2 linked regions of the Rhodopseudomonas palustris genome follow. The protein of the gene in region 1 binds, or shares a complex with, the protein of each later gene. Links are inferred from orthologs where the notes say so. Each region holds a gene or a part of one and is shown in the gene's direction. Other genes may lie near its edges. The genes, in order: RPPS3_RS06175 and tldD.

Region 1 (15,688 bases):
CGGCGCTGCGCGGGTTCGCGCTGCTTGTCTTCGGGCAGCTGCGGCAGTCCGAAGATTTCACTCCAGAGCGCCCACATGCGTTCGATCTCCTCGGGATCGTCGCTGATCCCGAGCGGGATCGACAGCGACGGATCGCGGTGCACCAGCATGAGCATGCGGCCGTCATCGAGACCTCGGCAGCCGATGCCGCGGAAGTCGCTGACGCTGACGTTCACCGCCATTCTCATGCCGGCGACGGCGCGGCGTAGCACCACCCGCTCGCGGTGTAGTTCGATTTGCCGGATGCCACCGTCGGCCCGCACATCGTGCGCGTCGAAGCGGATCGGCAGTGAGAGAGGGTCGAGCCGCAAGTCGCGGCTCGACCCGGCGAGGTTAGCCCCGCCTGTTGCTGTTTGACGCCTCACGGCTTTGATCTCCCCGCCGGAATTATGTTCCCGGTCGATGGGTGAGAGCTTGCCAGAGCCCGGTCCGAATTCGCTTAATAAGGCTGGTTAATCGAAACTGACCCCGGCTGCTTCGCCGCTCATGATTGACAGAACCTTGGCCAGCATGATTGACGCAATCTTGCACCGGCGCCGGCAATGAATTGTTCCGGCTGGGAGCAAAGTGCTTGAAGTCCGCGCCGAACAGGCACATCTGTGATGTACACAGCGCGCCTCCGCTGCTCCCGCGTCGTTACTTCCAGCCTTAGGAATTGTATTTGTGAACTCTTCACCAAGCGCACGTTCGTCGGCTTCCTCCTCTGTGGATTCCGCTTTGTTCGATCAGTCGGCGCTGAGCGATTTGGCACAACGGCTGGTCGAGGCGGCGCGTCACGCCGGCGCCGATCAGGCCGATGCGGTGGCGGTCCGCGGGGTGTCACACGGCGTCGAAGTGCGCGACGGGCGTATGCAAGAATCCGAGCGTTCGGAAGGTGACGATGTCGGCCTGCGGGTGATCGTCGGTCGCCGTCAGGCGGTGGTCTCGACCAACGACATCAGCGGGGACGCGGTCACCAAGCTGGCCGAGCGCGCGGTGGCGATGGCCCGCGTCGCGCCGGACGACAAATATGTCGGCCTCGCCGATCCGGATCTGCTGGCGCGCGATTTTCCCGAGCTCGATTTGCTCGATCCGAACACGCCCTCGACCGCCGAACTGGAGCAGCGCGCCTGCGCCGCGGAGGCCGCAGGACTCGCAGTTCCCGGCATCACCAAATCGGGCGGTGCCTCGGCGTCGTCGGGGATCGGCGGCATGGTGCTGGTGACGTCGACCGGTTTCCAAGGCTCGTTCCTGCGCTCCAGCCACAGCATCTCGATGACCGCGATCGCGGGCGAGGGCACCGGGATGGAGCGCGACTATGAATATACGACCGCGCCGCATGCCGCCGACCTGATGTCGCCTGAGGAGGTCGGGCGCGTCGCCGGTGAGCGCACCGCTGCGCGGGTCGGGCCGCGCAAGGTCGAGACCTGCAAGGTGCCGGTGGTGTTCGATCCGCGCGTCGCCGGCTCGCTGGTCGGCCATCTGGTCGGTGCCGCGAATGGCGCATCGATCGCGCGCAAGACCTCATTTCTGAAGGATCGTCTCGGCCAGAAGCTGTTCAAGGACGGCATCCGCATCGTCGATGATCCGCTGCGCAAGCGCGGTCTGCGCTCGCAGGCGTTCGACGCCGAAGGCGTTGCGGTCAAGCCGCTGTCGATCGTCGACGACGGCGTGCTGACGTCATGGCTTTTGGATTGCGCCACCGCGCGCGAGCTCGGCCTCACCACCACCGGCCACGCGCATCGCGGCGTATCGTCGTCGCCGTCGCCGGGGCCGTACAATCTGCATCTCGAAGCCGGGCCGCTCAGCCCGGCCGAACTGATCGGCGACATCAAGCAAGGCTTCTACGTCACCGATCTGATCGGCTCCGGCGTCAACGGTGTCACCGGCGACTACAGCCGTGGCGCCGCCGGGTTCTGGATCGAAAACGGCCAGCGCACCTACGCGGTCAGCGAAGTCACCATCGCCGGGCACCTGATCGACATGTACAAGACGTTGACGCCGGCCAGCGACCTGACCTTCCGCTACGGCGTCAACGCGCCGACGCTGCGGATCGAGGGGCTGACGATTGCCGGACGCTAATCCAGAAACGCGACACATCGAAACATCTGAGAGCGACGCAGCGCTGCTCGCCGACACCGTGCGCGAGGCCGGCGCTCTGGCGCTGTCGATGTTCCGCACCGAGCTGCGGACCTGGACCAAGGGCGCGTCCTCGCCGGTGTCGGAAGCCGATATCGCCGTCGATGAGCTGATTCGACAGCGGCTGCAGGACGCCACGCCGCATTACGGCTGGTTGTCGGAGGAAAGCGCCGACGATCTCACACGGCTCGACAAGGATTGGGTGTGGATCGTCGATCCGATCGACGGCACCCGCGCCTATCTGGCCGGCCGGGAGGATTGGTGCGTTTCGGTTGCGCTGATCGCGAACGCCAACCCGATGCTGGCCGCGGTGTTCGCGCCGGTATCTGGTGAGTTCTTCTTTGCCACGCGTGGCGCGGGTGCGTCGCTCAACGGCGCGTCGCTGCACGCCAGCGTCGGCACCACGCTGGAAGGCGCCAAGGTCGCCGGCCCGAAACCGCTGATCGAACGGCTGGCCTTGCCGTCGACCGCGCACATCCTGCCGCGGATCGGCTCGCTGGCGCTGCGGCTGTGCCGCGTTGCTGATCGTCAGGTCGACGTTGCATTCGCCGGAGGGCAGAGCCGCGATTGGGACCTTGCCGCGGCCGATTTGATCGTGCACGAAGCGGATGGTACAATGACAACTCTCGCGGGCGAGACCATCGTCTACAACCGTCCCGAGGTCACACATGGCGTGCTGGTGGCTGCGGGGCGCGAACGTCATGCTCACATCGTCGAGCATTTTCGCGTTTCTCCGCGAGGCTGAGCGCGCGCATGCCTGTTCGCCGCAATGAGGAAGTTTGATGTCGGACAATGCGCAGCAATTGCTCCACCTCGTAATCGGGGGAGAATTGACGGACCTCGAGAACGTGACGTTTCGCGATCTCGACAAGGTCGACGTCGTCGGGGTGTACCCGAACTACGCAACGGCCTATGCGGCATGGAAGGCCCGGGCGCATCAGACGGTCGATAATGCGCACATGCGGTACTTCATCGTTCATCTGCATCGCTTGCTCGATCCAGAAAAAGAAGCCCGGTCCGCGCAGCACTGATCGCGCGGGACTGACGATGCTGCTCGGCGATGATGCGCGTCACCTTCGCGGTGACAGACGGGGCCGTTGATGGTTGATCCGGTGCCGATGACGCTCCGCGTCTATCGCAAGCTGACCGCTGCCGCGGCGCCGCTGGCGTCGCTGTGGATCGGCCGGCGGCTGAAGCAGGGCAAGGAAGATCCGTCGCGAGTCGGTGAACGTCGCGGTCTCAGCAATGATGCACGGCCGCGCGGGCCGGTGGTGTGGATCCACGGCGCCAGCGTCGGCGAGGTGTTGGCTGCGGCCGGACTGATCGAACGGCTGCGCGCGCTCAACCTGCGCATCCTGCTCACCTCGGGCACGCTGACGTCGGCCCAGGTGGTGGCCAGCCGGTTTCCGCCGGACATCATCCACCAGTTCATTCCTTACGACGCGCCGCGCTTCGTGGACCGCTTCCTCGATCACTGGCGTCCGAGTCTGGCACTGTTCATCGAATCCGATCTGTGGCCGAACCTGATCCTCGCTGCCTCGGCGCGGCGGGTGCCGATGGTGCTGATCAACGGCCGGATGTCGCAGCGCTCGTTCCCGCGCTGGCAGCGTGCGTCAGCAACCATCGGCGCGCTGCTCGGCCGTTTCGATATTTGTCTGGCGCAGTCGCGGGTCGATGCCGAACGTTTCAGTGCGCTCGGCAGCCCGAGCGTGATCACCACCGGCAACCTGAAGATGGATGTGGCGCCGCCGCCGGCCGATCCGGGCCGGCTGGAGCGGTTGCTCGCGGTCACCCGCGGCCGTCCGGTGATCGTCGCCGCCTCGACCCACCCGGGCGAGGAAGAATTGCTGGTGGAAGCGCATCGCCGGCTGTCGGCGAGTTTCCCGACGCTGCTGACCGTGATCGTGCCGCGGCATCCGCATCGCGGCGATCAGGTCGCCGGCCTGGTCGAGGCCGCAGGGCTGCCGGTGGCGCTGCGCTCGCGCGAGCAGCAGCCGATGGCCGCGACCGCGATCTACGTCGCCGACACTATGGGCGAACTCGGGCTGTTCTATCGGCTGGCGCCGATCGTGTTCATGGGCGGCTCGCTGATCGAGCATGGCGGCCAGAATCCGATCGAGGCGGTCAAGCTCGGCGCCGCGATCGTACACGGCCCGCACGTCTCCAATTTCACCGAGGTCTATCGCGCGCTCGACGATGAAGGCGGCGCGTTCGCCGTGCCCGATGTCGACGCGCTGGTACTGCGGATCTCGTCGCTGCTGTCGAACCACGACGCGCGGCAGATCTCGATCACCGCGGCCACCAAGGTGGTCGATCGCCTCGGCGGCGCGCTCGACCGCACCATCGCGGCGCTTGAGCCTTATCTGCTGCAATTGCAGATCGAACAGGGCGCCGGGAATGCGTGAGCCGGGCTTCTGGCACCGGCCTCCTTCGCTGGTGTCGCGCCTGCTGCTGCCGATCGCCGCGATCTACGGCAACATCGCCGCGGCGCGGATGCAGAAGACCGGGACCACGGTCGGCGTGCCGGTGCTGTGCGTCGGCAACTATCACACGGGCGGTGCCGGCAAGACGCCGACGACGCTCGCGCTGGTGGCGCTGCTACGCGAATTCGGTGAAACCCCTGTGGTCCTCAGTCGCGGCTACGGCGGACGGCTGCACGGGCCGGTCCAGGTCGATCCGACGCGGCACAGCGCCGCCGACATCGGCGACGAACCGCTGATGATGGCAGGCCGGGTACCGGTGGTGGTGGCGCGCGACCGCAGCGACGGCGCGGCGCTGGCCTGCGCGCTCGGCGCCAGCGTGATCCTGATGGACGACGGTTTTCAGAATCCGGCGCTGACCAAGGACGCCGCGCTGATCGTGGTCGATAGCCATCGCGGCATCGGCAATGGCAGCGTGTTTCCGGCGGGACCGCTGCGCGCGCCGCTTGCGCTGCAGATCGCGCGCACGGACGCGCTGGTCGTAGTTGGCGACGGCACCGCCGCGGACGGCCTCGCGCAGCAGATTACGAAGAAGGGCGGCGTGGTGCTGCGAGCCCGGCTGGTGCCGGAGCCGGCGTCGGTCGAGGCGCTGCGGGGGCGGCGGGTGCTGGCGTTCGCCGGCATCGGTGATCCGGGGCGGTTCGTCGCAACGCTTCAGGCCAGCGGCGTCGAGGTGGCCGAGCAGCGCGCGTATCCCGATCACCACCCATTTAAGGCCGAGGAACTGGCCGAACTCGCCGCTATCGCCAAGCGCGATGGGCTGACCTTGGTCACCACCGAAAAAGATCTGGCGCGGATCGGCGGCGCGCAGCAGGCGCTCGGCGTGGAGATCGTGCCCTTTGCCGTGACGCTGGCGTTCGGCGACGAGTCGAAGCTGCGGCTGTTCCTGCTCGACCGGCTCAACGGTGCGCGCGCCGAGAGGCTCGCCGGGCGGCGCTAAATCGCGGCCTCAACCCTTGGGCTGAAACGCGTCCGGATAATGCCGCTTCAGCACGGCTTCGGCCGTGGCGTAGGGCTCCTTCAGATCGACGCTCCAATATTTCAGCTCGTCGAGCGGGATCTGCACCCCGGTGACGGCGCAGCGCACATAGGTGCCGGGCGAGATCACGCGGAAGTCGCCATCGAGATACTGCACCTGGGCTTCGCCAGAACCCGAGAAGCCAAATTTGTTCAGCACGGCTGATCTCCTGGAAAACCGCAGGTTGCGGAACGCGGCAACGCTGCGGGTCGATACACCTGACAGATAGAACGGAAGCGCCGCATTGCAAACCGCCGTCCTGTCATGGCGGCGTCGTTTTCCCCGCGGCCAGCGGTTGTCCGGCTAGAACAGCGACCCCTGGCCCGCCGGGCTTGCCGGCCGCTTGGCCGGTTTGGCCGGCGTTGCCGCCGGCTTGGTGGCCTCGGCCGACGATCCGCTGTCGCCGTCGGCGGTGACGGCGACCCGGCCGTCGGCGAATTCGACGCTGAGTCGGGCGCCCGCGGCGACCGATGCAGCGGCGTGCACCGAGCGACCGTCGGCATCCCGCACCAGCGCGAACCCGCGCGCCAGGACTCCGCGGTAGGATAGTGCGGTGAGTAGCTTGCCGGTGGCGTCGACCCGCGCCTGCCGGCGTTCCAGCAGGGTGATCAACGCCCGCCGGGCCCGCTCGGCGAGGCGATCCAGCCGCTCCTGCTCGCGGGCGATCCGCATCCGCTGCGCCTGCTGATTGGCGAGCTTCGAGGCCTGCAGCCGCACCGCCAGCCCCTCGAACCGCTCCCGGCGGTGCCGCAGCGTGGCGCGGGCACAGCGCTGCAATTGCGTGCCGGCGCTGTCGAGCCGGTGGGCGCTGTGCGCCACCTGCGCTCGCAGCACCTTGAGGGTCATGCCGGCCGCCGCAGCGGCGAAGCGGCGGTGATGTGCATGGGTGTTGGCGCGCAGCGCGCGCGGCAGTGAGGCGGCCGCGTTGTCGAGCCGCTGCCGTGGGATCGCCAGCAGGTCGGAGGCGCCGGGCAGGGCACGTGCGGCGGCGCGCAGTTCGTTGCGGCGGAAGTCCTGGCAGCGCTGCCAGCTCGACAGCATCCGCCGGGCCAGCCCGCCGACTTCGACGAACAGCTCGGCGCGCACCGGGACGGCCATTTCGGCCGCCGCCGTCGGGGTCGGCGCACGCTTGTCGGCGGCAAAATCGATCAGGGTGACGTCGGTCTCATGGCCGACTGCCGAGATCAGCGGGATCATGCTGTCGGCTGCGGCGCGGACCACGATCTCTTCGTTGAACGACCACAGATCTTCCAGCGAGCCGCCGCCGCGCGCGACGATCAGCAGATCCGGCTGCGGGATCGGCCCATCCGGGCTGAGTTCGTTGAAGCCGCGGATCGCTGCCGCAATCTGCTCGGCCGAGCCTTCGCCCTGCACCCGCACCGGCCACACCAGCACGCGGCGCGGGAAACGGTCTTCCAGGCGGTGCAGGATGTCACGGATCACCGCGCCGGTCGGCGAGGTGACGACGCCGATCACCTCCGGCAGCCACGGCAGCAGCTGCTTGCGCGCCTCGTCGAACAGGCCCTCGGCGGCGAGCTTCTTCTTGCGCTCTTCCATCAGAGCCATCAGCGCGCCGACGCCGGCGGGCTCGAGCGCCTCGATCACGATCTGATATTTCGACGAGCCGGGGTAGGTGGTCAGCTTGCCGGTGGCGATGACCTCGAGGCCTTCCTGCGGCTTGAACCGCATCCGCCCGGCCACGCCCTTCCAGATCACCGCCTCGATCTTGGCGCCCTCATCCTTCAGCGCAAAATAGCAATGTCCCGACGAATGCGGCCCGCGAAACCCGGTGATCTCGCCGCGCACCCGGACATGCCCATAGGTGTCCTCGACCGTCCGCTTCAGCGCCTGCGACAGCTCGGAAACGGTGAATTCGCCGACATTGGCGAGGGTTTGGGGAGACTGCAGTCGGGCCATGCGATTCGCGGTGTGTTGAGGAGCTGGCAACGTAGGGAGTCTTTGCGGTTCCGGCTACCTTGCTGGGCGATACACTCTGTAATACAGAGTTCTCTATAACATGACGAGGACGCCGGTATGAAAGTGGTGCGGGCAGGGCTGCGGGTCGGGGGATACCTGCTGGGCGGGGTCGGTCTGGTGGCGCTGGCCTTTGCCGTAGCGATCGCCGTGCCGGTGACGAAGCCCGCGCCGCTGGCCTCGATCGACAAAGGCGCCCGAGCGGTCGATCGCAGCGCGATGCCGGCGCTGTCGCGGTTTCAGGCCCGCGACGGCACCGAGCTGGCCTACCGCCGCTACCAGCCACAGCAGGACGGACGCCGAGAAGTCGCAATCGTGGTCCACGGCTCGGCTGGCTCCAGCATTGCGGTGCATGCGCTGGCGCAGGCGCTCGCCGCGCGCGGCGTCGAGACCTTCGTGCCGGATATCCGCGGCCACGGCGGTTCAGGCACGCGCGGCGACATCGGCTATCGCGGCCAGCTCGGGGATGACTTCGCCGATCTGGTCGCGATGGTGCAGGCGGCGCGGCCGGGCGCGCCGCTGGTTCTGGTCGGCCATTCCTCCGGCGGCGGCTTCGCGCTGCGAATGGCGGGCTCGCCGGTCGGCGGAGCCATCGCCCGGACCGTGCTGCTGGCGCCTTATCTCGGCTACCGCGAACCGACCAATCGGCCCGGCAGCGGCGGCTGGGCCTCGCCTGACCTGCCGCGCATCATCGCGCTCGATGTGTTGCGCGGCTTCGGCGTCGCCTGCTGCGACCAGCTTCCGGTGGTGGCCTTTGCGGTCCCGGCGGGGTCGGAGAAATACGTCACCACAGCTTATTCGTTCCGGTTGCTGACCGGCTTCGGGCCGAGCCGCGATTTCCGCTCCGATCTCGCCGGCGCCACGAGCCCAATCACCGTCATGGTCGGCGCGGCTGATGAACTGATGCGCCCCGAGAACTATCAGTCCACGATGGGTGACCGCGTCAGCGTCAAGTTGCTGCCCGGCGTCGATCACATGGGCATCGTCGCCGATCCATCGGCGTTGTCGCGCATCGCCGATGTGGTCGTCGGCGCCGGAGCCGGCTCATGAGCAGTATCGACGCCAAGCAGGCCGCCGAGGCGCTGTCGGATATCGAGGTGATCGTTCGGCGGGTGCGCCGGTCGCGGATCTACCAGCTGACCAGCCTGATCCTGATGCAATGGGGCGCGCTGGTGCTCGCCGGCTATCTCGCTTCCTATCTGTGGCCGCGTTCCGCCGGCTGGCTCTGGGTCGCGGTCAACGCTATCGGCGTCTGCGGCACCTTTGCGATCGGCATGTTCGTGCGCCGGCGCAGCGGCGTTGGCTTCGACGTCCGGATTCCGCTCGCGCTCTTGCTGTTTTTCGCGTTCGGCTATCTCAACTGCTTTCTCGGCCATTTCGGCCCGCGCGAACTCGGCGTGTTCTGGCCGATCTATTTCATGATGGTGTACAGCATCGCCGGTCTTTGGGTCGGCCGTGCCTTCGTGGTGATCGGGGTCGCCATCATCGCGCTGACGCTGATCGGCTATGTCTTCAGCGGCGATTGGTTCGACCTGTGGATGGCGATGGTCAACGGCGGCGGGCTGATCCTTGGCGGATTGTGGATGCGCCGGGATTGATCATGGCCGAACTCGACGACATCATTCACCAGCCGCTGCGGCTGAAGATCATGGCGGCGCTGAACGCGCTGCCGGAGCGCCAGGGACTCGAATTCGTCCGCCTGAAGAAGCTGACCGGGGCGACCGACGGCAATCTCGGGGCGCATATCGAGACGTTGGCGCGGGCCGGATATGTCGCGGTCGACAAAGCGTTCGTCGGCAAGAAGCCGCAGACCACGGTGACGGCGACCGCCGCCGGCCGTGCCGCCTTCGCCCGGCATGTTGCTGGCTTGCGCGAAATCATCGCCGGCAGCGCGCCGGAGTAGCGATCTTGACCATTACGCCGCTGCGGGCCTATCGGGGCCGCCCGGCGGATCCGGCGGCGGTCTGAAGAAGCTGTGATAGCCGCACCGGCGATTGTTGCGGCAGCGGGCTGCCGTGTTACACCCTGCGCCAAACGGGCAATGGTGCGAGCTTCCCTTCATGAACATCCTTCTCCTCGGCTCGGGCGGGCGCGAACATGCGCTGGCCTGGAAGATCGCGGCCTCGCCGCTGGTCACCACGCTGTGGTGCGCGCCGGGCAATGCCGGGATCGCTCGCGAGGCGACCTGCGTGGCGCTGGACGTCGGCAACCACCAGGCCGTGGTCGAGTTCTGCAAGGCCAATCAGGTCGACTTCGTGGTGGTCGGGCCGGAAGCGCCGCTCGCCGCCGGGATCGTCGACGATCTGGCCGCGGCCGGCATCAAGGCGTTCGGACCGAGCCGGACGGCGTCGCAGCTCGAAAGCTCCAAGGGCTTCACCAAGGATCTATGCAAGGCGCACAACATTCCGACCGCCGCCTATGAGCGGTTCGGCGATCCGAACGAAGCCAAGGCCTATATCCGCGCCCAGGGCGCGCCGATCGTGATCAAGGCCGACGGTCTTGCCGCCGGCAAGGGCGTCGTGGTGGCGAGCACGCTGGCCGAAGCGGAGGCCGCGATCGACATGATGTTTGGCGGCGGCCTCGGCAATGCCGGCGTCGAAGTGGTGGTCGAGGATTTCCTGGTCGGCGAGGAGGCGTCGTTCTTCGTGCTGTGCGACGGCGAGCACGCGCTGCCGCTTGCCACCGCGCAGGATCACAAGCGCGCCTATGACGGCGACAAGGGACCGAACACCGGCGGCATGGGGGCGTATTCGCCGGCGCCGGTGATGACCGATGCGATCTGTCAGCAGGCGATGCAGCAGATCATCTACCCGACGCTGAAGGCCATGAAAGCGATGGGGGCGCCGTTCAAGGGCGTGCTGTTCGCCGGGCTGATGATCACCGAGGATGGTCCGCAGCTGATCGAATACAACGTCCGCTTCGGCGATCCGGAATGTCAGGTGCTGATGATCCGGATGAAGGACGATATCGTGCCGGCGCTGCTCGCCTGCGCCGACGGCCAGCTCTCGCATATCAGTCTGCGCTGGCACGACGAGCCGGCGCTGACCGTGGTGATGGCCGCCAAGGGCTATCCGGGCCATTACGAAAAGGGCACCCGCATCGCCGGGCTCGACCGTGCCGAGACGATTCCGGGCGTGCAGATCTTCCACGCCGGCACGGTGGCGTCGGGCGACTGGGTGCTCGCCAATGGCGGCCGGGTGCTTGCCGTGACCGCGTCGGCCAAGACCGTCGCCGAGGCACAGCGCCGCGCCTACGAGGCGATCGGCGTGATCAACTGGCCCGAAGGCTTCTGCCGCCGCGACATCGGCTGGCAGGCGGTGGCGCGGGAACGACGAGGGAAGTAGTTGCGTTAAGTATCGTAGTAAGACCTGATACGTCGTCATGCCCGGGCTCGTCCCGGGCATCCACGTCTTTAGGGCCTAACCGCCGCGAAGGCGTGGATGGCCGGGACGAGCCCGGCCATGACGGAGACTAACAACAATGGAGAGACCGCCGATGCCCGATCTCGCCGACTTGTTTCCGGGCTTCGGCTCGGAATGGATCAACACCTCGTCGGGCCGGATCTTCGCGCGCGTCGGCGGCGACGGGCCGCCGCTGTTGTTGCTGCACGGCTTTCCGCAGACCCATGTGATGTGGCACCGCGTCGCGCCGAGGCTGGCCGAGCGCTTCAAGGTGATCGTCGCCGATCTGCCCGGCTACGGCTGGTCCGATATGCCGGAGAGCGACGATCAGCACACGCCCTACACCAAGCGGGCGATGGCCAAGCAGCTGATCGAGGCGATGGAGCAGCTCGGCCACGTGCATTTCGCACTCGCCGGACACGACCGCGGCGCCCGCGTCAGCTATCGGATGGCGCTGGATTCGCCGGGCCGGCTGTCGAAGCTCGCGGTGCTCGATATCCTGCCGACCTACGAATACTGGCAGCGGATGAACCGCGCCTATGCGCTGAAGATCTATCACTGGAGCTTCCTGGCGCAGCCGGCGCCGCTGCCAGAAAACCTGCTCGGCGGCGATCCCGATTTCTACGTGAAGGCCAAGCTGGCGAGCTGGACTCGGGCCGGTGATCTTTCCGCGTTCGATCCGCAGGCTATCGAGCACTACCGCATCGCGTTTGCCGACCCGATGCGGCGGCACGTGATGTGCGAAGACTACCGCGCCGGCGCCTATGCGGATTTCGAGCACGACAAGGCCGATGTCGAAGCCGGCAACAAGATCCCGGTGCCGATGCTGGCGCTGTGGGGCGCCTCTGGCATCGCGCAGTCGGCCGCGACGCCGCTCGATGTCTGGAGAAAATGGGCGTCCGACGTGCAGGGCGCGCCGATCGAATCCGGGCATTTCCTGCCCGAGGAAGCGCCGGACCAGACCGCCGAGGCTTTGGTGAAGTTCTTCAGCGCCGGGCCCTGAAGAACTCCCGCAGCATCGTCGCGGCTTCGCGCTCGCCGACGGCGGAATACACTTCCGGCGCGTGATGGCAGGTCGGCTGGCCGTAGAACCTCACGCCGGATTCGACCGCGCCGCCCTTCGGATCGAATGCGCCGAAATACAGGCGCCGGATCCGCGCGAACGAGATCGCGCCGGCGCACATCGTGCACGGCTCCAGCGTGACGTAGAGGTCGCAATCGACCAGCCGCTCGCTGCCGAGCTTGGCTGCGGCCTCCCGGATTGCCAGCAGTTCGGCATGGGCGGTGGGGTCGCGGTCGGTCAGGGTGCGGTTGCCGGCTTTGGCGATCACCACGCCGTCGCGGACGATCACGCAGCCGATCGGCACCTCGCCGGCGGCTCCGGCCGCGGCCGCCTCGGCCAGCGCCAATTCCATGAAAGTGGAAGCCGTCATCGTCGTTCTTGGCTCGTCTCGACCCGAAAACTCTGCTAGGAGACCGACTTCAGCAAAAGTGGATGGCTGTTTTGCGTGACCATGCGCGTTTCAATCGGAGCGCGCGGCCTGCGAGCCGTTCCCGACTGCCTGAGCCCCATTTCGTGTTTCGATAGAAAGACCAGTCATGCCCCGCGACACCCGTAAAGACAACGATTCTGCGCGCGGCCGCCGCGACCGGCAGGGCAGCAAAGGCAGTTTCGGCGGCAAAGCCGGCGCCGGTGGCAAGGGAGCGTTCGGCGGCAAGGGCCGCTCGGGCGCGGCCCGCGGGCCGGAGAAGAAGTTCGCCAAGCGCGCCGCCGAAGGCGCCGGCGAGGCCCGCGGCGAGAAGAGCTACGCCAAGAAGTCGTTCGGCGGCGATGCAAAGCGCTCGTCGTTCGGCGGCGAGGGCAAGCGGCCCTATGCCAAGCGCGACGGTGCCGCGCCGCGCCGCGACTTTTCCGACCGTCCGCGCCGCGAAGACGGTGAGGCGCCGCGTCCCCGTTTTGGCCGCGACGATAGGCCCGCGCGCAGCGGCGGCGATCGTGCCGAGCGGGGGCCGCGCAAGGAGTTTGGTGATCGGCCGAAGCGGGATTTCGGTGACCGCCCCAAGCGGGATTTTGCTGATCGGCCGAAGCGTCCGTTCCAGCGTGACGGCGAGCCTGGCCGCGACCGCGGTGACGAGAAGCCGTGGCGGGCCCGTGAGGATCGGCCGGCGCGTGCCGGGGGCGATCGCGACCGCAAGTTCGACAAGGGCGGCTTCGACAAGCCGCGGTTCTCGAAATCGCGTGACGACAAGCCGCGCTTCGATCGGGATCGGGAAGACAAGCCGCGGTTCGACAAGGCTCGCGGCGACAAGCCCAGGTTCGATCGTGGTGAGCGCTCGGACCGTCCGGAACGCGGCGGCGACCGGCCGAAATTCTCGCGCCCCCGCGACGGCGAGCGTGGCGAACAGCGTCCGTTCCGCGAACGCAGCTTTGATCGTCCCCGCGAGGATCGCCCGCGGAGTGACCGTCCCCGCAGCGACCGTCCGCGTGAGGATCGCCCGCAGCGCGACCGCGCCGCCAAGCACGGCGACTGGCACGAGCATCCGCGCAGCGAAGGCCGCGGCTTCGATCGTCCCCGCAAGGGTCGGGACGAGGAGCGCGGCTTCGATCGTCCGCGCCGCGACAATGAGGACGACAGCAGGGTCTTCGCCAAGCGTCCGGCGTTCGGCGGCCGCGGAGCGTTCCGCAAGCAGGATCCGGCAGCGGCCAAGCGTAAGCCAGCCGCTCCCGCGAAGTCCGACAAGGCCGGCGAGCGCATCGCCAAGGTGGTGGCGCGCGCCGGGCTGTGCTCGCGCCGCGATGCCGAGACGTGGATCACGGAAGGCCGTGTCACCGTCAATGGCAAGGTGATCGATTCACCGGCGCTCGACGTCAAAGCCAGCGACGTCATCACCATCGACGGCAAGCCGTTGCCGGAGCGCGAGCGCACGCGGCTGTTCCTGTATCACAAGCCGCGCGGGCTAATGACGACCCACAGCGATCCGGAAGGCCGGCCGACGGTGTTCGATAATCTGCCCGAAGGCTTGCCGCGGCTGATCTCGATCGGCCGGCTCGACTTCAACACCGAGGGCCTGCTGCTGCTCACTAATGACGGCGGCCTGGCGCGCGCGCTCGAACTGCCCGAGACCGGCTGGCTGCGGCGCTACCGCGTCCGCGCCCACGGCGAAATCACCCAGGCCCAGCTCGACGAATTGCAGAACGGCATCGAGGTCGACGGCGTGCAGTATGGCCCGATCGAGGCCAAGCTGGAGCGCGATCAGGGCGCCAATGTCTGGCTGGTGTTCGCGATCCGCGAGGGCAAGAACCGCGAAGTCCGCAACGTGCTGGCGCATCTCGGCCTCGAAGTGAACCGGCTGATCCGCGTCTCCTACGGTCCGTTCCAACTGCTCGAGCTCGGCGAAGGCGAGGTCGACGAGGTCAAGACCCGCGTGCTGCGCGATCAGCTCGGCGAGAAGGTGATTGCGCTCGCCGGCTGCGACTTCGCCGGCCCGTCGCCGAGCGAGACCAAGCCGAAGCCGCGCGCCGGCAAGGTCGTGTCCGCCGAGGAGTGGGCGGTGGCCGAGGCTGCCCCCGCGCCGAAGAAGACGATTACCAAGCGCGGCGCGGTCGAAGATCGCAAGGGCCGCAAGGTCAAGGTCGAACGCACTGCCAGCGAAGGCGGCAATCGCCCGCTGTCGCGCGGCCCCGCCCGCCGCTACCACGGCAAACGCGACGCCGCGCCGCGGGACGAGTGAGTTCGGTTTCATGCTGATCGACGGCACGGCGCTTGTGCTCCCTCCCCCCTTGCGGGGGAGGGTCGGGGTGGGGGGTAGCTACGAAGCAAGGTTTTGCTTGTGGACCCCCACCCCCGACCCCTCCCCGCAAGGGGGAGGGGAGCGCGCCTCGTTCGTTTCGAGCTACCTGCAATCTCTACGAGCACTCCCATGCGCGTGATCGGCGGACGGCTGCGGGGGCGCAATCTGGTGGCGCCGACGTCGCGGGATATTCGGCCGACGGCGGACCGGTTGCGCGAGTCGGTGTTCAACATTCTGATGCACGCTTATGAGAATCCGCTGCTCGATGCGCGGGTGCTCGACCTGTTCGCCGGCACCGGCGCGCTGGGTATCGAGGCGTCGTCGCGTGGCGCTAAGTTCGTGCTGTTCGTCGACAACGGCGCCGAGGCGCGCGCATTGCTGCGCGCCAATGTCGAGGCGCTCGGGCTCGGCGGTGTCAGCAAAGTATATCGCCGCGATGCCGCCAATCTCGGGCCGGCGCATCCGGTCGAGCCGTTCGGCGTCGCGTTCCTCGATCCGCCATACCGCAAGCAGCTTGCGGAGGCTTCCCTCGCGTCGCTGCGCGACGGCGGCTGGCTGCTGCCGGGCGCGCTGGTGATCGTCGAGGAAGCCAAGGATGCTGGCTTCACGGCCCCGGCCGGCTACACCGAACTCGCCCGCCGCGCCTATGACGACACCGAGTTCACATTCCTGCGGTTCGGCGAGGGCGAGTAGTCCGTTTTTTTTCGACGTCATTCCGGGGCGCTCGCAAAGCGAGCGAACCCGGAATCCAGAGGTTGTTTCGCACGGCGCAGAACAGGTCGAGATTCCGGGTTCGCGAACAGCGTTCGCGCCCCGGAATTACGGTGCGCGCAGGACCTTACAAATCCCCTGCGGCGATCCAGAAC
Region 2 (15,758 bases), 400 kb from region 1 along the record:
TTCGCCGACGGCACCGCCACCTGCCGCCCCTGGCCGCGCAGCCAGAACGCGAACGCCACCAGCACCGCAGCGGCAAGCCCGAACCAGGTGATGGCGTATTGCAGGTGGTTGTCGCGCAGATGCACGCCGAGCGGCCCCGGCTTCGGCACACCGCTGGCCGGCATCGGTGCTTCCAAGTCGATGTAAAACGGCGCGATCTCGGCCGGCTTATCCCAACCGAGCGCAGCGGCCATCGCCGGCACGTCGCGGCTGAACCAAAGCCGCTTGTCGAGATTTGGGCCCGGCGCGAACAGGCCGGGCTGCTCGGGAAATCGCAAATAGCCGGTCAGCGCCGCCGTCTCCCCGCTCAGCAGCGGCTTTACCGCGCGATCCTCGGCGCCGCGCTCCTGCATGGTGTTGGGCACAAAGCCGGCGTTGATCACCACAATGCGGCCGTCCGCCAGCCGCGCCGGCAGGAACGCCCAGGTGCCGGGACCTGCGACGTCGTCACGAACCGCCGAGCCGGACGAATACACCATCACATCCGGCAGTTTCAGATAGGTCGCGGTGAAGCGGACGCGGCGAAATTCATCGTTCGGCGGATCGAGCGCCGGCCAGTCGCGCGCTGAGGGCAGCGCCACCGGCTCGGTGGCCAGCCGTTCACTCAGCGCCGCGATCAGCCGATGCTTCTCGTCGCGCCGCTGCAACTGCCAGATCCCCAGCGACAGCAGCACCGCCACCATCGTCAGCGCGATCAGGCTCATCCCGGCGATGCTGCGCCGGCGCGCGGCTTGCGCCGTCATTGCGGCTCGCGACCGGCGAGGCGGCCCTCCTGCGCCTTGTGGTGGAACTGCAGGGCGATCAACAGCGCCTTGATCGAGCGCAGCGGCACCAGCGTCGTGATCACCACCAGTGGCAACCAGAGCGCTGCGTGCAGCCAGAACGGCGGCTGATACTTCACCTCGACGATCAACGCGCACAGCACCACGATGGCGCCGCCGATCAGGATGGTGAAAACCGCCGCGCCGTCACCGACATCGGTGAAGCCGAAGTCGAGACCGCAGACCTCACAGCGCGGCGCCAGCGTCAGAAAGCCGGCATACAGCCGCCCCTCCCCGCAACGCGGGCACCGGCACGCAAGGCCGCGGAGCGCGCTCTGCAGGACGGAGGGCGAAGACTTTTCCATTTGGCGTCATTGCGAGGAGCGAAGCGACGAAGCAATCCAGGGGCTCCGATACGTAGCTCTGGATTGCTTCGCTTCGCTCGCAATGACGAACGTGGCCGAGGGCATCAATGCGCGCCGTGCGCCATCGCCGAGGCGCCGTGGCCCCAGACGTAGATGCAGACGAACAGGAACAGCCAGACCACATCGACGAAATGCCAGTACCAGGCGGCAAATTCGAAGCCGAGATGTTGCTTCGGCGTGAAGTGACCGGCGTAGGCGCGGATCAGGCACACCAGCAGGAAGATGGTGCCGACCAGCACGTGGAAGCCATGGAAGCCGGTCGCCATGAAGAAGGTGGCGCCGTAGACATTGCCGGCGAACGAGAAGGTGGCGTGGCTGTATTCGTAGGCCTGCACGCAGGAGAACGTCGCGCCGAGCAGGATGGTGCAGATCAGTCCCTGCTTCAGACCCTTACGGTCATTGTGCAGCAACGCATGATGCGCCCAGGTCACCGTGGTGCCTGAGGTGAGAAGGATCAGCGTATTGAGCAGCGGCAGGTGCCACGGATCGAAGGTCTCGATGCCTTTCGGCGGCCACACCCCTCCGAACAACGCCTCGCGGGTGGCGTGGACCGGATCGGCCGGAAACAGCGCCGCGTTGAAGTAGGCCCAGAACCAGGCGACGAAGAACATCACCTCGGAGGCGATGAACAGGATCATACCGTAGCGGTGGCTGAGCTGCACCACGCGGGTGTGATCGTGCTGATACTGCGCCTCGCGGATCACGTCGCTCCACCAGCTCGCCATGGTGTAGAGCACGCCGATCACGCCGACGCCGAACACGATCGGGGCGCCCTGATACAAATGGTGCATCCAGGACACCGCGCCGAACGCCATGATGAACGCTGACACCGACCCGACGAACGGCCAGGGGCTCGGATCGACGAGATGATAGTCGTGGTGCTTGACGTGCGCCGTGGCCATTGTCGCTCTCCGTTTCGATCCCTCCGGGATGGTGATGCGGTCCCGGTCGTTTTTGTTGCTGCGTTTCCTGTCAGAGATTGCCCTTGCGCGGTGCAGGTTCGCTCGAAGCCACCGGCTTCGGCGCCGGATCGCGCACCGGGTAGTAGGTGTAGGACAAGGTGATGGTCTTGACGGTGTCGTTCTCCGAATCGGCGGCGAATGCCGGATCGATGTAGAACACCACCGGCATGTCGCGGCTCTCGCCGGCCGCCAGCGTCTGCTCGGTGAAGCAGAAGCAGTTGATCTTGGTGAAGTAGGAACCGACCGTCAGCGGCGTGACGTTATAGGCCGCCTGCCCGACCGTGTCGGATCGCGACAGATTGGTGATGCGGTAATACACCGTCACCACCTTGCCGATCGGCACCTCGATGTCGCGCTGCTCAGGCTCGAACTTCCACGGCAGCCCGTTGACGTTGGAATCGAAGCTGACCGTGACGGTGCGGTCGAGCGGCGCCGAACTCGGCGCGGCACGCGCCACCTGCGTGGTGCCGTTGAAGCCGGTCGTACGGCAGAACCAGTTATAGAACGGTACCGCCGCGAACGACGCCCCGACCATAAGGGCGACCACCAGACCGCATGCCGCTGCTACCGCCGTATCGCGCCCGAGGCCGCGGCGCGGCGCCGGCTGCTGCGGAGCTTGCGGAAGCGGTGGCGACATCGGCGGCACCTTTCTCACATCGGCCGGTGCAGCACCGCCGGCCCTTTGACCAGCGTCACGGCGAAGAACAGCACCACCAGCACGCCGAGCGCCACTGCGATCGCAATCGAGCGTTCACGTTGGCGCTTCTTCTGCGCATCGGTGAGGACGATACCGGGCGGCGTCTTATGAGCTGGCTCCATCGCGCCCTCCATCAGCCGATCAACCGGAGCACGGCCGCGGCGACGACCTCGACCAGGAGGATCGCAAACAGCGCGAACAGATACAGGATCGAGAACTTGAACAGATTGCGGGTCGCGCGCAGCGCGGCACTGCCGGAGCGATGGCGATACACCCGCACCGCCAGCACCAGCATCCAGCCGCCGAGCGCCAGCGAAGCCACGCCGTAGATTGCATCGAAGTATCCGAGCGGCCACGGCGCCGCCGCCACCGCGACCAGCGCGACGGTGTAGAGCAGGATCTGCAGCCGGGTATGATCGGGGCCGGCGACCACGGGCAGCATCGGCACGCCGGCACGGGCGTAGTCGTCGTTCCGAAACAGTGCCAGCGCCCAGAAGTGCGGCGGCGTCCAGAAGAAGATGATCAAGAACAGCAGGATCGGTTCGACCGCCAGCGATCCGGTCACCGAGGCCCACGCCACCACCGGCGGCAGCGCACCGGCGGCGCCGCCGATCACGATGTTCTGCGCGGTCCAACGCTTCAGCCACATCGTGTAGATCACGACGTAGAAGAAGATCGTGAAGGCGAGCAGCGCGGCGGCGATCCAATTGACCAGGATGCCGAGCGTCACCACCGAGAAGAACGCCAGCGTCATGCCGAAGGTCAGCGCCTCCGACCGCGTCACCCGACCGCGCGGGATCGGGCGGTTGGCGGTACGCGTCATCTTGGCGTCGATGTCGTCCTCGTACCACATGTTCAGCGCGCCGGCGGCGCCGCCGCCGACCGCAATGCAGATGATTGCGGTGATCGCCAGCACCGGATGGAAGCTCCCCGGCGCCATCAGCAGCCCGACCAGGGCCGTGAACACCACCAGCGACATCACCCGCGGCTTCAGCAGAGCGATGTAGTCGGCGACGCCGGCTTCGGAGATCCGGGGCGCAAGCGGGATCGGATTGACGTCGATGACCGACACTGGCTCACCTCTTCTTTCGAGCTGCATCCGCTGCCGCAACGACGGCGGCGGATGCAGGTTCCAACACCGGCCTCAGCGCACCTGCGGCAGCACCTCGAACTGATGGAAGGGCGGCGGCGACGACAGCGTCCACTCAAGAGTGGTGGCGCCGGCGCCCCACGGATTGTCGGCCGCACGCTCCTTACGGATGAAGGCGAGCGCCATTCCGTACAGGAAGACCAGCACGGCGAAGCCGGAGATATAGGAGCCGATCGAGGACACCAGATTCCAGCCGGCGAAAGCGTCCGGATAATCGACGTAGCGCCGCGGCATTCCCGACAGACCGAGGAAGTGCTGCGGGAAGAACACCATGTTGACACCGATGAAGGTGAGCCAGAAGTGCAGCTTGCCGACGGTCTCGTTGTACATGTAGCCGGTCATCTTCGGGAACCAGTAGTACCAGCCCGCGAAGATGGCGAAGACGGCGCCGAGCGACAGCACGTAATGGAAGTGCGCGACGACGTAGTAGGTGTCCTGCAGCACCCGGTCGACGCCGGCATTGGCCAGCACCACGCCGGTGACGCCGCCGACGGTGAACAGGAAGATGAAGCCCACCGCCCACAGCATCGGCGTCTTGAACTCGATCGAGCCGCCCCACATCGTGGCGATCCAGGAGAACACCTTCACGCCGGTCGGCACCGCGATCACCATCGTGGCGGCGACGAAATAGGCCTGCGTCGTGCTCGACATGCCGACGGTGTACATGTGGTGCGCCCACACCACGAAGCCGATCACACCGATCGCCACCATCGCGTAGGCCATGCCGAGATAGCCGAACACCGGCTTCTTGGAGAAGGTCGAGACGATCTGGCTGATCATGCCGAAGCCCGGCAGGATCAGGATGTAGACTTCTGGATGGCCGAAGAACCAGAACAGATGCTGGAACAGCAGCGGATCGCCGCCGCCTTCGGCCGAGAAGAAGGTGGTGCCGAAGTTGCGATCGGTCAGCAGCATGGTGATGGCGCCGGCGAGCACCGGCAGCGACAGCAGCAGCAGAAACGCGGTGATCAGCACCGACCACACGAACAGCGGCATCTTGTGCAGGGTCATGCCCGGCGCACGCATGTTGAAGATGGTGGTGATGAAGTTGATCGCACCGAGGATCGACGATGCGCCGGCCAGATGCAGAGCCAGGATCGCGAAGTCGACGGCTGGCCCGGGGTGCCCGATGGTCGATAGCGGCGCATACATCGTCCAGCCGGCACCGACGCCGTTCGACGACGGCTCGCCCTCGACGAAGGTCGAGATGATCAGCAGCGCGAACGCGGCCGGTAGCAGCCAGAACGAGATGTTGTTCATCCGCGGGAACGCCATGTCCGGCGCGCCGATCATCAGCGGCACGAACCAGTTGCCGAACCCGCCGATCATCGCCGGCATCACCATGAAAAAGATCATGATCAGGCCGTGGGACGTGACGAACACGTTGTAGGTGTGGGTGTTGTGGAAGATCTGAATGCCGGGGAACATCAGCTCGACCCGGATCGCGATCGACATCGCCGCGCCGATGATGCCAGCGATTACGGCGAACACCAGATACATCGTCCCGATATCTTTGTGGTTGGTCGAGTACAGATAGCGTCGCCATCCGGTCGGATGCGCATGCGCGTGATCGTCGTGCGCGTGTTCGGAATGAGCGACCCTTGCAGCTTCCATTGCCATCTTCAGATCCTGACTTGAAAACCTCAGACCTTGCGGTCTCCGTTCGACGTCTTGCGATCCCGCCGCTTAGCGCGTGGCGGAAGCGGCCGAGGCGTAGGAATCGTCACGCATGCGCGAGGCGACCTGCTGCTTTTTCTTCCAGGCTTCGTACTCCTGTTCGTTCACCACACGGACGACGATCGGCATGAAGGCGTGGTCGCGGCCGCAGAGTTCCGAGCATTGGCCGTAGAAACGGCCTTCCTTGGTGGCCTTGAACCAGGCTTCGTTGAGACGGCCGGGGACGGCGTCGATCTTCACGCCGAACGATGGGATCGCCCAGGAGTGGATCACGTCGGCCGCGGTGGTCTGAATCCGCACCACCTTGTCGACCGGCACCACCATCTCGTTGTCGACGCCGAGCAGGCGCGGCGGGACCGGATTCATCTTGGCCCGCTCTTCATCGGTCAGCATGATCGAGGTGAACTCGATCTTGTCGTCGGGATAGGTGTAGGTCCAGTTCCACTGATTGCCGGTCGCCTTCACGGTGAGGTCCGGCTTCGGAATATCGAGTTCGAGAAACAAGAGGCGGAACGACGGCACCGCGACCGCGACCAGAATCAGCACCGGCACAATCGTCCAAGCGACTTCGATCAGCGTGTTGTGAGTCGTCTTCGACGGGACCGGGTTGGCCTTGGCGTTGAACTTCACCACCACGATCACGAGCAGCGCCAGAACGAACAGCGTGATCAGAGTGATCAGCCACAGCATGAAGCCGTGAAACCAGACGATGTTTTGCATCACCGGAGAGGCGGGTTGTTGCAGGGTAACTTCCCACGGGGCCGGCTGCCCCATCTCGGCGAATGCGGTCCCGCCGACCGCCGCCGCACAGCAGGCGATCGCGAGTCCCAGCGACCACCGCCCCAAACGCCCCTTCGACACCTTCATGCCGCCGCGCTCCCTATGACTTGTCACAGCGAGCCCGCCGTATCGGCGTGACCGGCCGTGCAGTTTTATTGCGCTCGGCACAAAAGCGTAGCCTAAGTGCGAACGCTTCTTATTCTACTTTTCAAATCACAATTCTCGGGACGTCGCAATGCAGGAGTGAGGGTTCGCGCGTGCAAACAACCCAGGCCTGCTCATCGGTTAAGAATTTTGTCCGGTGCCGCTGACACAGCGCGGCAGTCTTGTGAGGCCGGCTTGACAGATGTGCCCCTCGCTGTAGGCAAAGCACCCGGATGTCACGGAAGCCTGATTCGCTGGCGCGCGCGCTGCCTTCATGGCGCCGTCATTGCCGGTCAGTCGGAACCCGCCGCCGACCATCCCGTTCAACCGTCACCACCTCGGAAACATCTCTGATGGGCTTCGCCAGACTTTCGCCAATCCTTGCCTCGAGCCGCCGCGCTGCGTCCGGGGCCATGCTGGCGGTCGGGTTGATCGCGCTGGGGGCGCTGGCCGGCAGCAGCACGGCTCAGGCCCAGGGCGCGGTGCGGTCGGTGCATGGTGACTGGCAAATCCGCTGCGACACCCCGCCCGGCGCCAAGGCCGAGCAGTGCGCGCTGATTCAGAGCGTGGTGGCGGAGGATCGCTCCAACGCCGGCCTCACCGTCATCATCCTCAAGACCGCCGATCAGAAGAGCAAGCTGATGCGCGTGGTGGCGCCGCTCGGCGTGCTGCTGCCGTCGGGTCTCGGCCTCAAGCTCGACAACGCCGACATCGGCCGCGCCGGCTTCGTGCGCTGCCTGCCGAACGGCTGCGTCGCCGAAGTGGTGATGGACGACAAGCTGCTCGGCCAGCTGCGCAACGCCAAGACCGCGACCTTCATCATCTTCGAAACGCCGGAAGAAGGCATCGGCTTCCCGCTCAGCCTCAACGGCCTCGGCGAAGGCTACGACAAGCTGCCGTAGGACGCCCTGCGCAAGAACGACGGCGTAACGCAAGCCCTCCTCGTGTTGGGCGAGAAGCCCGTGAACAGAATGATGCTGTCATCCCCCGCGCATGCCGGGGACCCAGTATCGCAGAGCCTCCGTGGCAAGCGCGCGGCGAGCCAACAAGCGCCCTGGAATACTGGATCGCCCGCATCCGCGGGCGATGACGTCAGTGTTGGCAACGGCCGCCTTAACGAGGCGGCCCGGCCGCTCACACCAGCGTCAACGTCACGTCGATATTGCCCCGCGTGGCGTTGGAATACGGGCAGACGATGTGGGCGCGGTCGACCAGCGTCTGGGCCTGCTCGCGATCCATACCCGGCAGGCTGATCTTCAACTCCACTTCGATGCCGAAGCCGGTCGGGATCGGGCCGATGCCGACCGAGCCGGTGACGCTGACATCCTTCGGAATCGGCAGCTTGTCACGGCCGGCGACGAACTTCATCGCCCCCAGGAAGCAGGCCGAGTAGCCGACCGCGAACAGCTGCTCCGGATTGGTGCCGGCGCCACCGGCGCCGCCAAGTTCCTTCGGTGTGGTCAGGGCGACATCGAGATGGCCGTCGCTGCTGACGCCGCGTCCGTCGCGGCCTCCGGTGGCGGTGGCCGTGGCGCGGTAGAGAACTTTCTCGACTGACATGGTGGTGTCCTTTCAGGTGGGAGAGAGGCGCGGATTAATATCGCGCGAGGCTATATCGCGAACGATATATCAAAGAAGCAAATGCGGCTGAACGTGCTGAACGTCATCCCTGATCAGGCGCTACGAAACAGATTGGTACGAAGACCGGTCAGCCGGTCGCGCAGCTCGGCAATCTCGCTGCCGGAATAACCCATGGCTTCGGCGAGGCAGTCGGGCACGTGCTTGACCCGCGCCCGCAGCCCCCGTCCCTCGTCCGTCAGCGACACGATCACTTGGCGCTCGTCCTCGGCCGACCGCCGCCGCCGGATCAGCCCCCTGGCTTCGAGCCGCTTCAGCAGCGGCGTCAGCGTGGTGGTTTCGAGGAACAGCTGATCGCAGATCTCCGAGACGTTGACCTGATCCTTCTCCCACAGCACCAGCATCACGAGATATTGCGGATAGGTCAGATCGAGCTCGCGCAGCAGCGACCGATACACCTTGTTGACCCCGAGCAGCGTCGAATACAGCGCAAAGCAAAGCTGGGTCTCCAGCTTCAGCTTGTCGGCGGGGCGCGGCGCGCGTGACGATGTCGAGGGCGATTTCATAGACCTCGATTTATATCGCGCACGATATATTGTCAAGCGAGGCATCTGGGCGCGAATGCGTCTCCCTGAGACCCAGCTTGGTGCAGACAGCTGGATTGCTCCGCAGCGCTCGCAATGACGGCATGTTGAACCGATGCCTGCAAACGCCGGGCGCCCTCATCCGCCAACCCCTCGCAGAACCAGATCAGACCGCCTATCTTGTGACCCAAACAACTTCGGGAACAGGACCTCATGACCAACCCAGCCCAGACCTCGCTCATCGACCGCGCCAATCTCGATCGCGACGAGGTGAGGCGCGAGATTGCGCGGGGCCTGCAGGGGGCGGACGACGGCGAATTGTTTCTCGAATACAGCCAGACCGAGGCGCTCGCCTTCGACAACGGCCGGCTGAAGCAGGCGACCTACGACACCGCGCAAGGCTTCGGTTTACGCGCCGTTAAGGACGATGCGGTCGGCTACGCGCATTCCTCCGACGTGTCGCTGCCCGCGCTGATCCGCGCCGCGGATGCGGTCGCTGCGGTGCGCGGCGACTACAGCGGCAGCCTGTCGGTGGCGCCGCCGCACACCAATGTGCAGCTGTATGGTGACGACAACCCGCTTGACGCGCCGGGCTTCGAGGCCAAGGTCAAGCTGCTCGGCGAGATCGACGCCTATATCCGCGACAAGGACCCGCGGGTGCGACAGGTGTCGGTCTCGGTCGGCGCCACCTGGCAGGTGGTCGAGATCCTGCGCCCCGACGGCGAGAGCTATCGCGACATCCGCCCGCTCGTGCGCGTCAACGTCTCGGTGGTCGCCGGCCAAGGCGACCGTCAGGAGAGCGGATCCAAGGGCTATGGCGGCCGCGAACCCTATGCGCGGTTCATCGAAACCAAGGCGTGGCGCGACGCCGCCGACGGCGCGCTGCGCGAAGCGCTGGTCAATCTTGAATCGGTGCCGGCCCCCGCCGGCGAAATGGACGTGGTGCTCGGCCCCGGCTGGCCCGGCGTGATGCTGCACGAGGCGGTCGGCCACGGCCTCGAGGGCGATTTCAACCGCAAGAAGACCTCGGCGTTTGCCGGCCTGCTCGGCCAACAGGTCGCCGCCAAGGGCGTCACCGTGGTGGACGACGGCACCATCTCGGCACGGCGCGGCTCGCTGTCGATCGACGACGAAGGCACCCCGACCAGCCGCACCGTGCTGATCGAGGACGGCATCCTCACCGGCTACATGCAGGACCGCCAGAACGCCCGGCTGATGGGCATGAAGCCGACCGGCAACGGCCGCCGGCAGTCCTACGCCCACGTGCCGATGCCGCGGATGACCAACACCTACATGCTGGCCGGCCAGCGCGATCCTGCCGAAATCCTCGCCTCGGTGAAAAACGGCATCTACGCGGTGAACTTTGGCGGCGGCCAGGTCGACATCACGTCAGGCAAATACGTGTTCCAGTGCACCGAGGCCTACCGGATCGAGAACGGCAAGATCGGAGCGCCGCTGAAGGGCGCGATGCTGATCGGCAATGGTCCGACCGATTTGCACCGCATTTCCATGATCGGAAGTGACATGCAGCTCGACGACGGCATCGGCACCTGCGGCAAGAACGGCCAGGGCGTGCCGGTGGGCGTCGGTCAGCCGACGCTGCGCATGGACAGGATTACGGTCGGAGGCACCGGCGGATGACGACGAAGACGGAGACGGCCGCGAGCACCGCGCGGCGCTGGGGCTCGCAGCTGACGCAGCTCGCCGCCGTGGTGGCGATCGTGCTGGTCGGCAAGGGCGCGGTCGCCGAGCCGTTCTACGTGCCGTCCGGTTCGATGGAGCCGACGCTGCTGATCGGCGACGCTTTGCTCGCCTCGAAATATCCGTACGGCTATTCGGCTGCCTCGCTGCCGATCCACGTCTCGGTGCCGGAAAGCGGCCGGGTGTTCGGCTCCACACCACACCGCGGCGACGTGGTGGTGTTTCGCTGGTCCGGCGATCGCTCGCAGGTCTGGGTCAAGCGCGTCGTCGGCCTGCCCGGCGACCGCGTGCAGCTCGACAACGGCCGGGTGTTCATCAACGGCGTTGCCGCCAAGGTCACGCCGGACGGGGTCGGCCGCGCCGAGGACGACAACGGCTCGTATGAGACCGCCGCGCGCTACATCGAGACGCTTCCCGGCGGCGTCGCCCACCCGATCTTCAAGCTGTACGACAACGGCCGGCTCGACAACACGGCGGAAGTCACCGTGCCGCCCGGCCACCTGTTCGTGATGGGCGACAATCGCGACAACTCCGCCGACAGCCGCGTGCCGGTCAGCGAAGGCGGCGTCGGCATGCTGCCGATCGACGACCTGGTCGGCCGGGTCGATGCCATCGTCGGCTCGTGGAATCCCGGCGTCCGCCGCCAGCCGCTCACCGACTGGTTCTCCGGCTTCCGCGTCGCGCGGTTCTTCACCGCGGTGCATTGAGCCGCAAGCGTTTTGCGCCTCAGCGCACCACGCCGGAGATGAACCCGGCCTTGCGGCGCGGCGGCTTGATCTGACTTTTCAGGAAACAGCGGGCGTTGCGGCCGACATAGCCGGGACGCGCATAGGTCCAGGCCCGGCACTTATGCTCGTCGACGCAGGCCGCCTTGCAGGCCTCGTCGCCCTCGCCCGATTTCAGTTCGAAATTGCGATAGTCGCCGCCGAAGCGGTCGATCGAAACCTCGTTGGAATCGTTGCGCGGCTCCAACACGCCGGCACCGCGGACGCCGGACACGCAGCACGAGTTCGGCGTGCGCGGCGGAACCGTGCTCTTCAGCCAGCACATCGCACCGTCTTCGGGCGAGCGCGGATAGCTGAAGGTCCACGACCGGCAGCGCTTGTCGCGCTCGCACATCAGCGCGCATTCGGCCGGGTCGCCGCTGGTCACAGGCGTGCGCAGGTAATCGCCGCCGATGCGATCGATATTGGCTTGGGCACGGGACGCATGCGGCGACAGCGCCGCCGCAGCCACGGCGAGCACGAGCAAACACGCCCTGAGCAGGCCGCTTCGCATTCACACTTGCTTTCGCGTTAGGCCCGGAACTTTGGCCGATGGAACTCAGGCCAATCCGGAGCGCAGCCCCACGGCCCATCTGACGGCCGGCAACCTGTATGGCGGATGAACGGCGCGGGCCAGCGCGGTCTTGGTCCGCCAGCGCTCAGAACGCGTATTCGTCGTAAGCCGGCTCTACCGAGCCGCGCCACGCACCGTGATACTTCTCGAGCATCTCCTCGGCCGGGGTATGCCCGTTATCGAGAATACGGTCGAGCGGGGCCAGATGCCGCGATTCGTCGAGGCCGGTTGGATCGACGCGGCCGCGGCGACGCAGCCCGGCATGCGCCAGCACCAGGCAATCCTTGGCGATTTCGAACAGGAAGCGGTTGCCGATCTTGGCCTTGAAGCCGAGCCGCGGCACCTCGTCCCGCAGCGTCTGGCGCTCCTCGGCGCTCCAGCCTTTGACCAGCTCCCAGGCGGCGTCGAGGCTGGTGTCGTCGTACAGCAGGCCGACCCAGAACGCCGGCAGCGCCGTCAGGCGGCCCCACGGCTGGCCGTCGGCACCGCGCATTTCCAGGTACCGCTTCAGCCGCACCTCGGGGAAGATCGTCGACAGATGATTGGCCCAGTCCGACAGCGTCGGCCGCTCGCCGGGCAGCTTATCGTTCTTGCCGTCGAAGAAGTCGCGGAACGACGAACCGGCCACGTCGATATAGCTGTCGCCGCGCTTGACGAAGTACATCGGCACGTCGAGCGCGTAGTCGACCCAACGCTCGAAGCCCATGCCGTCCTCGAAAGCCCACGGCAGCATGCCGGAGCGATCATTGTCGGTGTCGCGCCAGATCTCGGAGCGGAACGACAAGAAGCCGTTCGGCTTGCCTTCGGTGAATGGCGAGTTGGCGAACAGCGCGGTCGCGACCGGCTGCAGCGCGACCGAGACCCGCAGCTTCTTGACCATGTCGGCTTCCGACGAGAAGTCGAGATTGGTCTGCACCGTGCAGGTCCGGTACATCATGTCGAGGCCGTAACGACCGACCTTCGGCATGTAGTTGGTCATGATCTTGTAGCGGCCCTTCGGCATCACCGGGATTTCGCTGCGCGACCACGACGGCGTCATGCCGAGGCCCAGAAAGCCGATCCCGAGCGGCGTCGCCACTTCGCGCACCTGCGCCAGATGCGCCATCAGCTCGGCGTGGGTCTGGTGCACGGTCTCGACCGGCGCACCCGACAATTCGAACTGGCCGCCCGGCTCCAGCGAGATCGCGCCGCCGCCGGTGACGTCGTGCAGCCCGATGATGTGCGGGCCTTCCATGATCGGCTCCCAGCCGAGCAGGATCTGCATCCCTTCGAGCAGGGCGCCGATGCCCCGGGCGCCCTCGTAGGGCACCGGATGATGGCCGTCGAGCGTGAACGGGGTCTTTTCGTGTTCGGTGCCGATGCGGAATTCGGCCGGCGATTTCACGCCCGCCTCGATCCATGCGACGAGTTCGTCACGCGAATTCAGCGGGGTCATATCGAGCTGGTCACGCGCCATGGGAAGTCCGGAAAAAGCGCGCGGGATCGGGCGACGCGAGGTGGTGGAAGCCGCGGCCGGAAGCAACCGCGAACACGAAGCGAGAGCTGTTTATCATCGCGAGACTGCGGTGTCTCGCGCATCGAGCGCAGCGGCGGAGCCGTCGCACGAACAGCCGAGCCGGTCGAGCAGCCCGCACAGCCGGACGGCGTCGGCATCGGACAATTTCGAACCGACGTGCTTTTCGATTGCCGCCGAATAGGCGGCCCACATCTTCTTCTGCAATTCGCGTCCAGCCTCGGTGATTTCAACGAACTGGCCGCGCTTGTCGCTGCGGCATTCGCGGCGCACCACCAGCTCCTCATCGACCAGCCGGTCGACCAGGCGCGAGGTGGAGTATTGCGGGATCAGCATCTGCTTTTCGAGCTCGACCGGGCGCATCTCGCCGCCCGGCGCGCGCGATAATTCGAGCAGCGCGTCGTACCAAGCCAGCGGCGGGAAGCCCGCCTTCTTCAATTCCTGCTCGACAGCGTCCAACACCCGGCTCCGGACCCGCATCAGGCGGACCCAGGCCGCAGTGGCCTCGGTCGACGGTTTGCGTTTCATCGGTTCGTCCATCCGCGGCGACTGTAACCTAGTGTATGCAGCTGCATCAATCTTGACTTGCCCATGCACTGGCATTTAATCGCCCGCGCGCCTGAATCCAATCCCGCCGAGGAGCCCCTGCCATGAAGCTGTATTATTCGCCCGGTGCATGTTCGCTGTCGCCGCATATCGCGCTCAGCGAAGCCGGCCTGCCGTTCGACCTGGTCAAGGTCGACATCCGGGCGAAGAAGCTGGAGAACGGCGACGACTACGCCGCGATCAACCCGAAGGGCTCGGTGCCGGCGCTCGGCCTCGACGACGGCTCGGTGCTGACCGAGGGCCCGGCGATCGTGCAATTCATCGCCGACAAGGAAGGCTCCGGCAAGCTGGCGCCGGCCAACGGATCGCCGGAGCGCTACCGGCTGCAGGAATGGCTGAACTACATCTCGACCGACCTGCACAAGAGCTTCGGCCCGCTGTTCGCCCCGACGCTCGGCGAAGACGCCAAGAATTTCTTCAAGGACCGCATCGCCCGCCACCTCGGCTATGTCGACAAGCAACTCGCCGGCAAAGACTATCTGATGGGCTCGTCGTTCACGGTCGCCGACGGCTACCTGTTCGTAATCCTGAGCTGGTGCGACCGCATGAAGATCGACCTCGCCCCCTACCCCAACCTCGCCGCCTTCAAGGCCCGCGTCGCCGCCCGCCCGAAGGTGCAGGAAGCGCTGCAAAGCGAAGGTCTGCTGCAGAAGGCGTAAGGGATTTCGTTTCTCGCTCGTCATTGCGAGGAGCGAAGCGACGAAGCAATCCAGCGCGGTGCACTGAACTGGATTGCTTCGCTTCGCTCGCAATGACGGAGTGGGGTAGCGGGGAAAGACAAAGGGCCGGATCACGATGATCCGGCCCTTGTTATTTGTACTGGACGTAAGACGAGGCCTCGCCCCAGCGGCAGTGCGCTCCCTCTCCCGCTTGCGGGAGAGGGTTGGGGTGAGGGCGACGCGAGCACTGAGGCTCGATCGCGTGACCCATCCCCGCCTGCGGGAGAGGTCGCATCGCGTAGCGATCCAGGTAAGGCCAATCTCTCCGCAGATTGCGAACTCATTGCCTGGGGCGCCCTCACCCCAGCCCTCTCCCGCAAGCGGGAGAGGGAGCCGGCTGTGCTCGGAGCCGGCTTCCCCGTCTTCTCAAAGAGTCAGCAACTGACTACGCCGCCGCCTGCTTCTTCGGGGCGAAGCGGTGGTAGAAGGTGTCGCCGGTCTTGGCCATGTCTTCGAGCAGCTTCGGCGGGGTGAAGCGCGAGCCGTATTTGCCCTCGAGCTTGTGGCACAGCGCCACGAACTCCTTGGTGCCCATGAAATCGATGTAGCTGAGCGTGCCGCCGGTGAACGGCGCGAAGCCGAAGCCGAGGATCGAACCGACATCGGCCTCGCGCGGATCGACGATGACGTTGTCCTCGACGGTGCGGGCCGCTTCCACCGCCTGCACGGCGAGGAAGCGCTGCTTCAGCTCTTCGACGTCGATGGTGTCGGGATCGAGATGCTTGGGCTGCAGCGCGGCGATGCCGTCCCACAGACTCTTCTGCCCCTTGCCCTTCTCCGGATAGACGTAGAAGCCCTTGCCGTTCTTGCGGCCGAACCGGCCCTGCTTCTCGACCAGCTCGACCATCAGCTTCTTCTGTTGCTGATCGACCGCCTGTTCGCCGAGGTCGGCTTCGGTGGCCTTCATGATCTTGAGGATCAGGTCGAGCGCGACTTCGTCGGCCAGCGACAGCGGGCCGACCGGCATGCCGGCCATCTTGGCGGCGGTCTCGATCATCGGCGCCGGGACGCCTTCCATCAGCATCTCGAGGCCTTCGGCGGTGAAGCGCAGCACGCAGCGGTTGGCGAAGAAGCCGCGGCTGTC

The links.
Region 2: the proteins of RPPS3_RS06175 (region 1) and tldD are in contact, whole or in part, in a solved structure (PDB 5NJ9), measured with the Escherichia coli proteins. The link is inferred for Rhodopseudomonas palustris from one-to-one orthologs.

Annotation. Positions count from the first base shown.
Region 1 is NZ_CP019966.1:1,321,806-1,337,493, forward strand. Bases 34-2,901 are described here. They hold RPPS3_RS06175 (TldD/PmbA family protein), read left to right. Parts: upstream 34-702; coding sequence 703-2,100; downstream 2,101-2,901. Other genes in these bases: RPPS3_RS06170 (DUF6101 family protein), read right to left, coding at 34-404; RPPS3_RS06180 (3'(2'),5'-bisphosphate nucleotidase CysQ), read left to right, coding at 2,087-2,901. Outside these bases: more of RPPS3_RS06170, read right to left, coding at 1-33; more of RPPS3_RS06180, read left to right, coding at 2,902-2,902; RPPS3_RS06185 (DUF4170 domain-containing protein), read left to right, coding at 2,940-3,188; RPPS3_RS06190 (3-deoxy-D-manno-octulosonic acid transferase), read left to right, coding at 3,258-4,562; lpxK (tetraacyldisaccharide 4'-kinase), read left to right, coding at 4,555-5,577; RPPS3_RS06200 (DUF2093 domain-containing protein), read right to left, coding at 5,587-5,814; xseA (exodeoxyribonuclease VII large subunit), read right to left, coding at 5,959-7,572; RPPS3_RS06210 (alpha/beta hydrolase), read left to right, coding at 7,690-8,679; RPPS3_RS06215 (hypothetical protein), read left to right, coding at 8,676-9,227; RPPS3_RS06220 (transcriptional regulator), read left to right, coding at 9,230-9,532; purD (phosphoribosylamine--glycine ligase), read left to right, coding at 9,690-10,973; RPPS3_RS06230 (alpha/beta fold hydrolase), read left to right, coding at 11,125-12,033; RPPS3_RS06235 (nucleoside deaminase), read right to left, coding at 12,017-12,463; RPPS3_RS06240 (pseudouridine synthase), read left to right, coding at 12,630-14,762; 16S rRNA (guanine(966)-N(2))-methyltransferase RsmD, read left to right, coding at 14,934-15,515; prmB (50S ribosomal protein L3 N(5)-glutamine methyltransferase), read right to left, coding at 15,661-15,688.
Region 2 is NZ_CP019966.1:918,929-934,686, reverse strand. What follows is about bases 8,287-11,224. They hold tldD (metalloprotease TldD), read left to right. Parts: upstream 8,287-9,010; coding sequence 9,011-10,438; downstream 10,439-11,224. Other genes in these bases: lepB (signal peptidase I), read left to right, coding at 10,435-11,205; RPPS3_RS04280 (MarR family winged helix-turn-helix transcriptional regulator), read right to left, coding at 8,309-8,779. Also shown: RPPS3_RS04330 (SURF1 family protein), read right to left, coding at 1-782; RPPS3_RS04325 (DUF983 domain-containing protein), read right to left, coding at 779-1,165; RPPS3_RS04320 (cytochrome c oxidase subunit 3), read right to left, coding at 1,270-2,127; RPPS3_RS04315 (cytochrome c oxidase assembly protein), read right to left, coding at 2,198-2,824; RPPS3_RS04310 (hypothetical protein), read right to left, coding at 2,839-3,006; RPPS3_RS04305 (heme o synthase), read right to left, coding at 3,018-3,956; ctaD (cytochrome c oxidase subunit I), read right to left, coding at 4,029-5,654; coxB (cytochrome c oxidase subunit II), read right to left, coding at 5,721-6,578; RPPS3_RS04290 (invasion associated locus B family protein), read left to right, coding at 6,989-7,537; RPPS3_RS04285 (organic hydroperoxide resistance protein), read right to left, coding at 7,770-8,195; RPPS3_RS04265 (PAN domain-containing protein), read right to left, coding at 11,225-11,776; RPPS3_RS04260 (glutamate--cysteine ligase), read right to left, coding at 11,922-13,292; RPPS3_RS04255 (MarR family winged helix-turn-helix transcriptional regulator), read right to left, coding at 13,386-13,877; glutathione transferase GstA, read left to right, coding at 14,000-14,614; RPPS3_RS04245 (3-hydroxyacyl-CoA dehydrogenase NAD-binding domain-containing protein), read right to left, coding at 15,060-15,758. UniProt on the Escherichia coli protein: Metalloprotease involved in CcdA degradation. Suppresses the inhibitory activity of the carbon storage regulator (CsrA).